Regions from separate parts of the Streptomyces sp. BJ20 genome, predicted to be linked through region 2. Evidence: riboswitches for the same ligand, from Rfam matches in the RefSeq annotation. Region 2 holds a riboswitch; each other region holds the start of a gene.
What was found. A riboswitch is a leader RNA that binds a small molecule or an ion and turns the genes downstream of it on or off. The one in region 2 is predicted to bind cobalamin.

Region 1 (3,265 bases), 1.0 Mb from region 2:
GTCAGCGGCCATCATCCCATCCCGGGTCGCCGGGCCCGCTCGCCCGGTGCCGGCCGTCAGTCGGTTTCCTGGGCGTGCGGGGCCGTGGCGGGCGGATGGGTCGGACGGTCCCGTCCGCCGTCCCGCCCGGACACCGCCACGACGACCAGCCCGACGACGACGGCTCCGGCGACGACGCGTCCGGCCGCGCGTCCCCACCACCAGGCGGGACGGGCCGTGCCCGCGCCCCGCTTCGGCAGGCCCAGCCGCTCGGCCCGCCGGGCAGGTCGCAGCAGACGGGCCAACAGCAGTGCGGAGACGGGCAGTTGCAACAGCCACAGGACGGTGCGCGGCCACTCCCCGTACCAGACGTTGGTCCCGTACAGCAGGGTGTGCCAGACGCTCAGCACGTACACGACGATCACGAAACGGTGCATCCGGCGCCAGGTGTTCGCCCCGATGCGGTGCCGGACGTAGAACAACAGCCCCAGCGGAATCGCCAGATACAGGGCGCCCTGACCGATCGGGATGGCGACCTGGCCGGTTCCGGAGTCGTACCAGCCCGGCACGAAGGTGTCCGCGAAGGCCACCCACAGCCGCTCCGCCCAGTCCACCTTCGTCTCGTAGCGGACGAGTTCCGCCGCGAACATCAACGCGTGCGCGAACATCAGCGCCATGGTCGTCAGGCTCGTGGCGCGGTGCCAGCGCTCCAGCACCGGGCGGGAGACCGGCAACCGGGCGGGGCGCGGCCCCGACAGCAACAGGCCCAGCATGACCGTGCCCCAGGCCCACAGCAGGGCGGACCAGCCGAACGCCTGGCTGAGCAGATACATCCAGTAGGTGCCGGGATCGTCCATGAACGGCATCACCGCGACGGTGTCCGACTCGCCCGACTTCATGCGCGCCCACAGGAGGGCGAACACCAGCACCGTGACCACCACCGCCGCGCCGGCGTCGGGCAGGGCGGCCCGCAGATCACCGCGCAGAGCGACGCGGTGACCGGGAGGCCGTTGCCTTCCGGCCGGGGCCACCGCCCCGTCCTCGTCCGGCCTCGTGTCCGACGTCATCAGGGGGCCTCCCGGGCACGGGGCACCGCGGCAGCGGTGCGCAGGTGACGTGAGGCAACAAGTCTGGCTGACGGGGCAGTGATCCCCCGAGGCGCAATCCGGCCAGAGCCGCAGCGACAACTGGCCGGGAAGGCACCTGGTTTCCGCCTCCCCTCCACATTCAGGACAACCGTCGAAGCCCCACTGTCGCGGATGTACGAGCGGGCCTACGCTGAGGCACGCAGTCGGTTCGTGCCGCCCGTCCGACCGGACTCCCGGCGGCGCGACGCAAGAGGGAACCCGGTGCGAATCCGGGACTGTCCCGCAGCGGTGAGTGGGAACGAAAGCCGTCGGTGTCACTGGGCCCGCGCCAGGGCCGGGGAAGAGACGGCCGGTAGGTGTCCGCCCTTTCGGCGGACGAGCCCGCGAGTCCGAAGACCTGCCACTGCGCCCGCGTCCCGCGCGGGCTGTGCACGTGACCTCGTGGACTGGGTCGGCGGTACGGGCGGTCGTACGTCGTGCGGGTGGCCGCGCCTCCTTCCTGTCACTGTCCAAGGACCGGTACGGAGGAGGATGCTGTGCGGGACCCAGCCGCTTCGCTTCGGTCACTCCGCCCTCTGGTCCACATGTCGCCCGGCAGCCACCGACGGACGGCCCTCGGCCCCGGCGCGGGTGTCCTCATGGAACGGGGCCTGTCCCCCGGCACGGTGTCCGGTGTCTGCCACGGCACCCTGGGCGAGCTCTACCAAGGCCCGCTGCGAGCGGGCACCGAGCCTGAGATCGCGGTGGTGTCCTTTCCCGTGGACCGCCACTCCTGGGTGTACTTCACACCCGGGGCGGTGACGGGACCGCCGCGTACTCCGGCACTGGGTGAGAAGTCGGCGACAGCGGCGCGGCTCTTCCTCGACCACTACGGCCTCACCCTGCCCCCGGGTGACTGGCACACCCACTCCGAACTTCCGGCGGGTGTGGGAATGGCCAGCTCGACGGCGGACATCGTGGCGACACTGCGCTGCCTGTTCCGCGTCTTCTCCCTGCCGTACGACACGGACGTGCTCCTCGGCGTCCTCGCGGACATCGAGCGCGCCGACAGCGTCTTCCTCGACGAGTTCGCCCTGTACCTCAGCGGCCGGCACCGGGTGGTGCGGCGTCTGGGCCCGGACATCGGCTTCCACACCGCCTACGTCACGGAACCCGGCACGGTGGACACCGCCGCCGTCACTCCCCTGCTGCTGGACCACTACCGGCGCCGCGGCGAGGAGTACCAGCGGTGCCTGACCGATCTGCTGAAGGGTTTCGTTTCGGGCGATCCGGCCGCCGTCGCCCGTGCCGCGACGACCAGCGCCGCGTTGTCCCAGGAGGTGCTGCCCAAGGCGACCTTCGCCAGCCTGCAGGCCCATCGTGAGCGGTTCGGCGCCGACGGCGTCTTCGTCGCCCACACCGGTTGTCTGGCCGGCTATCTCTTCGCCTCGCGCCCACGGGCCGAGGTCAAGTCCGAACTCTCCGCGTTCTTCCACTCGCTCGGCCACCAGTGCACCTTCGCCCAAGGAGGCTACGGGTGATCCACCCCCACATCGCCGACGCCCTGAAGGTCCCGGACCTCGTCCGGCTCACCGACGGCCTGGTCCTGCTGCGGTTCGAGTCGATGAAGATCTACTCGGCCCTGGCCGCCGTCCGTCATCTGCTGGAGCGGGGCACGGTCCGTCCGGGCCAGACCCTGATCGACAGTTCCAGCGGCATCTACGCCTACGCCCTCGCGCTGGCCTGCCACCGGTACGGCATGCGATGCCACATCGTCGCGTCCACCACCGTCGACGCCACCACCCTCGCCCAGCTGGAGATCCTCGGCGCCACGGTGGAACAGGTCAGACCCTCGCGCGACCTCAGGCTGGACCAGGAACTGAGGGTGCGACGGGTGCGGGAGATACTCGCCGAGCGTCCCGGCCACCACTGGATGCGCCAGTACCACGACGACATCCACTACCTCGGCTACCAGGAGGTCGCCGACCGGATCACGGCGGAGTTCCCGCACGCGTCGCTGAGCGTCGTCGGCGGGGTGGGGTCCGGAGCCTCGACCGGCGGCATCGTGGAACGCCTGCGCGCGACGGACCCCTCCGTGCGCCTGGTCGGCGTCCAGCCCTTCGGCAGCGTCACCTTCGGCAGCCAGGACCACCACGACCCCGAGGCGATCATCGCCGGCATCGGCTCGTCCATCGTCTTCGACAACGTCCGCCACCACC
Region 2 (3,265 bases):
CCGCGCCGTCGAGGTCGCCGGAGCGGAGCCGGGTGGCGCGGACGTCGTCGTCGGCGACGATCGCCATGGTGAGCTTCTTCACCTTCGGGGTGCCGCCCCAGTAGTGCGGGTTGGCCTTGAAGGTGAGCTTCTCGCCCTTGCGCCAGTCGGCGAGGACGTACGGCCCGGTGCCGACGGGCTTCGTGTTGAAGGGGCCGGTGTTGGGGTCCTGCCCGCCGGCGGCGTGTTCGGGGACGATCGGCAGCACCGTGCGGGCGGCGAACGGCGCGTAGGGGTGGTGGAGGGTGAAGACGACCGTGTCGTCGCCCACCGCCCGGACGTCCTTGACGGCCGCGAGTTCGCTTCTGGCGGTGTTGTTGGTGTCGTCGTCGAGGACCGTGCGGTACGTGAAGACGACGTCCCGCGCGGTCAGCGGCTTGCCGTCGCTGAACTTCACGCCCTTGCGCAGGGTGTACGTGTAGGTGCGTCCGCCGTCCGTGATCCGTGGAAGTGCCGTGGCCAGCGCGGGTTCCAGGGTCATGTCGGCCTTGCGGGCGAGGAGGCCGTCGAACAGCTTGGAGTTGCCGTCCTTGCCGTAGCCGAGGAGCGGGCTGAGGGTGTCGGGCTCGGTGGAGACGCCGATCACCACGGACTCGCCGGCCGCCGCGCCGTCCGTGGTGCCGGAGCCCGGCGCCGAGCAGGCGGAGACCGCCGCGGCCGTCGCCAGCACGGCGGCGGCACCCCGTATGCGTCGTCGGGTCGTCATCGAACCTCACATCCCTCTTGCCGGAAAATCGCTCCTGCATATTAGTTGCAGGAAGACCTTGCCCAGGACGGAGGCCCCCCAGTCACCCCGGTCGCCGCGCTGCCCGAACGCGCAGGTGCGCGCCGGAGTCCGAGCCGCCGGGCGCCCTCCGCGCGCCCCCGTCGCCGCTTGTCAGGGGGCCGCGACGGGGACTACTGTCACCACGCCTTGGTGACGGGAAATCGGTGCGATACCGGTGCGGCCCTCGCCACTGTGATCGGGAAGTCCGGCTCCAGCCCTCACGGGCAGCCACTGGGTTCTTCGGGACCCGGGAAGGCGGAGCACGGGCGGTGGTACCCGTCAGCCAGGAGACCGGCCAAGGCGCGTCAACCATCCACGAGGTGCTGGAGAGGGTCTGCTGAGCCATGCACATTGCCGAGGGTTTCCTGCCTCCGGCGCACGCGGTCGCCTGGGGCGTCGCGTCGGCGCCGTTCGTCGTCCACGGGGCCCGGTCGCTCGTCCGTGACGTCAGAGAGCATCCCGAGAGCACGCTGCTGCTGGGCGCGTCGGGAGCGTTCACGTTCGTCCTGTCCGCGCTGAAACTGCCCTCGGTGACCGGGAGTTGCTCCCACCCCACCGGCACGGGGCTGGGCGCGATCCTGTTCCGGCCGCCGGTCATGGCGGTGCTCGGGACCATCACCCTGCTGTTCCAGGCGCTGCTGCTCGCCCACGGCGGGCTCACCACGCTCGGCGCCAACGTCTTCTCCATGGCGGTCGTCGGCCCCTGGGCGGGGTACGGCGTGTACCGGCTGCTGCGCCGGTACGGCGTGCCGCTGATGGGCGCGGTCTTCTGCGGCGCGTTCGCCGCCGACCTGTCGACGTACTGCGTGACCAGCGTCCAGCTCGCGCTGGCGTTCCCCGACCCGGGCAGCGGGTTCCTGGGCGCGCTGGGGAAGTTCGGCTCCATCTTCGCCGTCACGCAGATCCCGCTCGCGGTCAGCGAAGGTCTGCTGACCGTGCTGGTGATGCGCCTGCTGGTGCAGTCCAGCAGGGGCGAGCTGACCCGGCTCGGGGTGCTGGTCACCTCGGTGGGCGGCGGCAAGCGCGCCGAGTCGGCCGAGGCGGTGGCCCGATGAGCCGCAACGCGAGGATCAACACCCTGCTCCTGCTGCTGGTCGCCGCCCTCGCCGTGATCCCGCTGGCGCTCGGGCTCGGCGACCACAAGGAGGAGCCGTTCGCCGGGGCGGACGGTGAGGCGGAGACCGCGATCACCGAGATCGACCCGGACTACGAACCGTGGTTCTCACCGCTGTACGAACCGCCGTCCGGGGAGATCGAGTCGGCGCTGTTCGCCCTCCAGGCGGCGCTCGGCGCGGGCGTCCTGGCGTACTACTTCGGGCTGCGGCGCGGGCGTCGGCAGGGTGAGGCGCGGGCCCGTGAGGCGGCCGGCGCGCAGGACGCGGACGCGGGAGTGCCCACCGGCGCCGACGGCGGACGGGACTGACAGGCCTGTGCTGCCGATCGACGCGGCGGCGCACAGCAGCCGCTGGCGCCGCCGCCATCCCGTGGACAAGGCCGTCCTCGGTCTCGGCCTCACCGTCCTCGCGATCTCGCTGCCCCCGTGGCCGGGCGCCGCACTGGTACTGGTCACCGCGCTGGTGCTGCTGCTCGGCCCGGCGGGCGTGCCGGCCGGGCGGCTGTGGCGGGCGTACCGGGTGCCGCTGGGGTTCTGCGTCACCGGGGCGCTGACCCTGCTGGTGCGGGTGGGCGGGCCCGGTGGTTTCCTGTCGCCCGCCCCCGACGGGCCCTTGCGCGCCGGGGAGTTGCTGCTGCGCACTTCGGCCGCCTCGCTGGGCGTGCTGCTGTTCGCGTTCACCACGCCGATGTCGGACCTGCTGCCACGCCTGGTGCGCGCCGGGGTGCCCGCGCCGCTCGTGGACGTGGCGCTCGTGACGTACCGGATGAGCTTCCTGCTGCTGGACTCGGTGCGCCGGGTGCACCGGGCACAGGCGGCGCGGCTCGGCCACACCACCCGCGCGGCGACCTGGCGTTCGCTCGGCGGGCTCGGCGCGACCGCGTTCGTCCGGTCCTTCGACCGTGCCGCGCGGCTGCAGACCGGGCTCGCGGGCCGCGGCTACGACGGCGCCCTGCGCGTGCTGGTGCCGGAGGCCCGGGTGTCCGTCCGGTTCACGGCAGCGAGCGGAACGCTTCTCGCGGCGCTGGCCGCCCTCACCTTCGTACTGGAAAGGCCCCTGTCGTGAGCGGATCCGGGCTGGTGTCACTGCGGGACGTGTCGTTCGCGTACGAGGAGGGGCCGCCGGTGTTCACCGGGCTCGACTTCGAGGTGCGCGAGGGGAGGGCGCTGGCGCTGCTGGGGCGCAACGGCAGCGGCAAGACCACCCTGATGCGGCTGCTGAGCGGCGGACTGCGGCCGCACGGCGGGGAGTTGCTGCTGTCGGGCCGTGCGGTACGGCACGACCGGAAGGGGCTGACGGTGCTGCGCAGCACCGTGCAGCTGGTGGTGCAGGACCCGGACGACCA
Region 3 (3,265 bases), 1.0 Mb from region 2:
CACAGCGTGCCCCAGTTGACGCCGCCGAGGCCGCCCAGGGTCCAGGCGAGGACCGCGCGGGCCTCGTTGCCGCGGTCGGTGGTGAGCAGCAGCAGATCGAGGACCGCGGTGAGCACCGCCGCGATCGCCACCCCGGACAGCACCAGCCGTGCCGAGGTGATGCGTCCGCCGGTGCGGGCGGTGGCGTACACGAGCAGGAGCGCGCCCAGGGCGCCGAAGAAGGCGGCCACGGACAGGGAGAGCGCCCCGAAGAGGGTGACCCCGAACACGATCACGGAGACCGCGCCGAGGGACGCGCCGGAGGACACGCCGAGCAGATACGGCTCGGCGAGCGGGTTGCGCACCAGGGCCTGCAGCGCGGTGCCGATCACCGCCAGGCCGGCGCCGGTGACCGCACCGAGCAGCACCCGCGGCGCCCGCACGTCCACCACGATGGTCTCCCTGGCCCGTGACCAGTCCGGCTGCTGCCAGTCGGCGCCCAGTGCGTGCGTCACGATGCCCCACACCTGGCCGGGTGGCACCTGGACGGAACCGATCGCGAGGCCCGCCGTGGCGGAGACGACGAGCAACGCCGTGAGTGCCAGCAGTGTGACGGCCAGCCGTGTACGGCCTGTCTCCGGCCTGGTGGTCTTCCGCCGAGGCGCCGCCTTTTGGGCGGGCGTGCCCGTGGCGGCCTGGGTCACCGGAAGCTCTCGGGGTGCAGTCCGCGGGCCAGGTCCTCGACTGCGTAGGCCGAGCGGATGCCGACCAGGGTGGCGGTCAGCGGCAGGACGACGAACCGCTTGTTCCTGACGGCGGGTACGTCGGCGAGCGCGGGCTGGGAGAGCAGGTACTTCTTCTTCTCCTCGACGCTGCCGGCACCGGCGTAGTCGTAGATGGCGATGACCTCCGGCTTGCGCTCGACGACCTGCTCCCAGGAGACGTCGCCGAAGACGTCGTCCAGGTCGGCGAAGACGTTCTCGCCGCCGGCCAGGTGGATCAGTTCGGTGCCCAGGCTCTTGCCGCCGGCGGTGAAGGCGCTCTTGTCGCCGCTGTCGTAGACGAAGACGGACACTTCGGACTCGCCCCCGACCGCCGCGGTGGCCTTGCCGACGCGGCTTTGCAGGTCGGTGACCAGCTTGTCAGCCCGGTCCGGGACACCGAAGACCGTGCCGATGGTGCGGATCTCGTCGTAGGTGTCCTTCATCGTCACCTTCTTCTTGCCGCAGTACTCGCGGTTGAGGTAGGTGTCGATGCCTGCGTCGGCGAACGCCTTGCGGGAACGGCCCTCCTTCTCGTCGAAGGCGCTGCCGTAGCCGCCGTAGACGAAGTCGGGCTCGGCGTCCAGGACCGTCTCGAACGACGGTTCCCTCTTCGCCAGTTCGGGGATCGCCTTGTAGTCCTTCTCGAGTTCGGGCAGGACGGCGGAGTCGGGGAAGGCCGTTCCGGCCATGCGGTCCTTCAGGCCGAGGGCGAGCATGAGTTCCGCAGGGTGCTGGTGGATGGTGACCACCCGCGACGGCGGCCTGTCGTACGTCGTCTTCACGCCGCAGTTGTCGATGGTGACGGGGAAGCCTGCGGGCACGGCCGCGGTGGCCTTCGCGTCGCCGCCGCTCTCGCCGGACGAGCCGCAGCCGGTGGTCAGCAGCACGGACGAAAGAGCCAGGGCAGCGGCCGTGGCATGAAGGAGCCCGCGTGTGCGGGCAGGGGTGAACGAAGGGGACACGTGAAGCCTCCTGGAGTCCGCGCTCCTCGGATCGGGCCCGCGACGGACCAGTGTCCTGACTCCCGGATCGACGTTCCCTCCGCCTTCCCGCGCTGGGCGCAGTGGCATGTCGGAGGGGCGCTCCCCGGTCACAGTGGCGGGACCGTGCCGGATTCGCACCGGCTTCCTGTCTCCCGTCGCGGCGATGACCAGGTGATCCTACGTTTCCCCGAGCCGACGGCGAAAGGGCGTACGGGCCCGGCCGCACGCCCCGCCTTCCTCACGCTTCGCGGACAGCCCGAAGGACGAGCCGTTCGGCGTCCTCGTCGTAGGGGCGCCCGTCGAAGCCGCCGAAGACCTCCACTCGGCCGAATCCCGCCTCCTCGACCATCCGCCGCAACTCCACGGCGCTGTACACGAACCAGGTCAGAGTGGTCCGCGTCACCCGCTCGCCCCGGACCAGCACCCACTCGCTGCGCAGCCGCGCCCACTCGTCCAGCACGGTGTCGGTCTGCACCATCAGGTCGTCGCCCCGCCGCACCACCTTGGGCGGGGTGACCCCGCGGGCCAGGAGCTCCTTCCCGGCGAGGTCCAGGACGAGCGTGCCGCCGGGGGCCAGGCAGGCGTACATCGTGCGCAGGACGCGCGCGTTGTCGGCAGGATCCTCGAAGTATCCGAAGGAGGTGAACATGTTGAGCACGACGTCGAAGCCGCCCGGCGCCTCGTACTCGCGTGCGTCGGCTCGTACGTACGTCACGTCGGCACCGGCGTCCGCCGACCGTTTGCGTGCCCGGTCCAGCATGGCCGGACTCAGGTCCACTCCGGTCACGCGGTGCCCGCGACGGGCGAGCGGGACGGTGAACACGCCCGGCCCGCAGCACAGGTCCAGCACGCGTGACCCGCCGGGGAGATCGAACAGCGGGGAGGTGTCGAGCAGTTCCTCGGCCTGCTCGTAGCGCTGCTCGGAGAAAAGGAAGTCATGGAACTCGGTCCAGAAGTCATCGTCCTGGAATCCGCCCGTCCGTGCCATCGCGCGTCAGTGCTCCTTCATGGTCGCCGTCGGAGACAGGGAGCCGCGCCGTGCGACGGCGCAGCGTGAGCAGCAGAGGGGGAAGCAGCAGACACTGGACGGCGGCCAGCAGCCAGAACCATCCGGTATCTCCCGTCCGTTCGCCGAGGCCGTACAGCTGCCCGCCCAGCACGCCGCTCGCGCAGGCGCCCAGGCCCGCGGCCAGCCGCTGCTGACCGAAGACCACGGCGTCGGAGCGAGGGCTGCGGCGCAGCGCCTCCAGGTCGTTCTTGAGGAACAGCACGATGTCCCCGAGGGTGATCAGCGCCCCGCCCGCCAGCAGCGCCGCCCGGGTACCGGCCGCCAGCACGGCCGAGCCCGTCGCCAGACCGGTGAAGCCGACCGCGAGGGCGAGGGAGTACGGCATGCGCCGGATCAGGCCGGATGCGAGCGGCTGTACGACGATGACCAGTGTGAAACAGAGCAGCAGCACCACGCTGTAGAACGCGCTGGAGGCGCGCTCGACGGCGTACACCGCCAGGAAGTGCTGGAAGTGGAAGTAGAGGTAGAAG

Region 1: linked by a shared signal. The riboswitch ahead of MTR79_RS13465 (hypothetical protein) and the one ahead of MTR79_RS08995 (energy-coupling factor ABC transporter permease) in region 2 are both predicted to bind cobalamin.
Region 3: linked by a shared signal. The riboswitch ahead of MTR79_RS13440 (ABC transporter substrate-binding protein) and the one ahead of MTR79_RS08995 (energy-coupling factor ABC transporter permease) in region 2 are both predicted to bind cobalamin.

Annotation. Positions count from the first base shown of each region.
Region 1 is NZ_CP094918.1:2,958,330-2,961,594, reverse strand. It holds gene MTR79_RS13470 (ferric reductase-like transmembrane domain-containing protein) at 57-1,046, opposite strand; cobalamin riboswitch at 1,316-1,466, shown strand; gene MTR79_RS13465 (hypothetical protein) at 1,706-2,587, shown strand; gene MTR79_RS13460 (cysteine synthase family protein) at 2,584-3,265, shown strand, end outside.
Region 2 is NZ_CP094918.1:1,956,355-1,959,619, reverse strand. It holds gene MTR79_RS09000 (ABC transporter substrate-binding protein) at 1-745, opposite strand, end outside; cobalamin riboswitch at 937-1,120, shown strand; gene MTR79_RS08995 (energy-coupling factor ABC transporter permease) at 1,150-1,860, shown strand; gene MTR79_RS08990 (energy-coupling factor ABC transporter substrate-binding protein) at 1,857-2,228, shown strand; gene cbiQ (cobalt ECF transporter T component CbiQ) at 2,236-2,985, shown strand; gene MTR79_RS08980 (ATP-binding cassette domain-containing protein) at 2,982-3,265, shown strand, end outside.
Region 3 is NZ_CP094918.1:2,952,808-2,956,072, forward strand. It holds gene MTR79_RS13435 (iron ABC transporter permease) at 1-683, opposite strand, end outside; gene MTR79_RS13440 (ABC transporter substrate-binding protein) at 680-1,705, opposite strand; cobalamin riboswitch at 1,754-1,875, opposite strand; gene MTR79_RS13445 (class I SAM-dependent methyltransferase) at 1,965-2,714, opposite strand; gene MTR79_RS13450 (MFS transporter) at 2,683-3,265, opposite strand, start outside.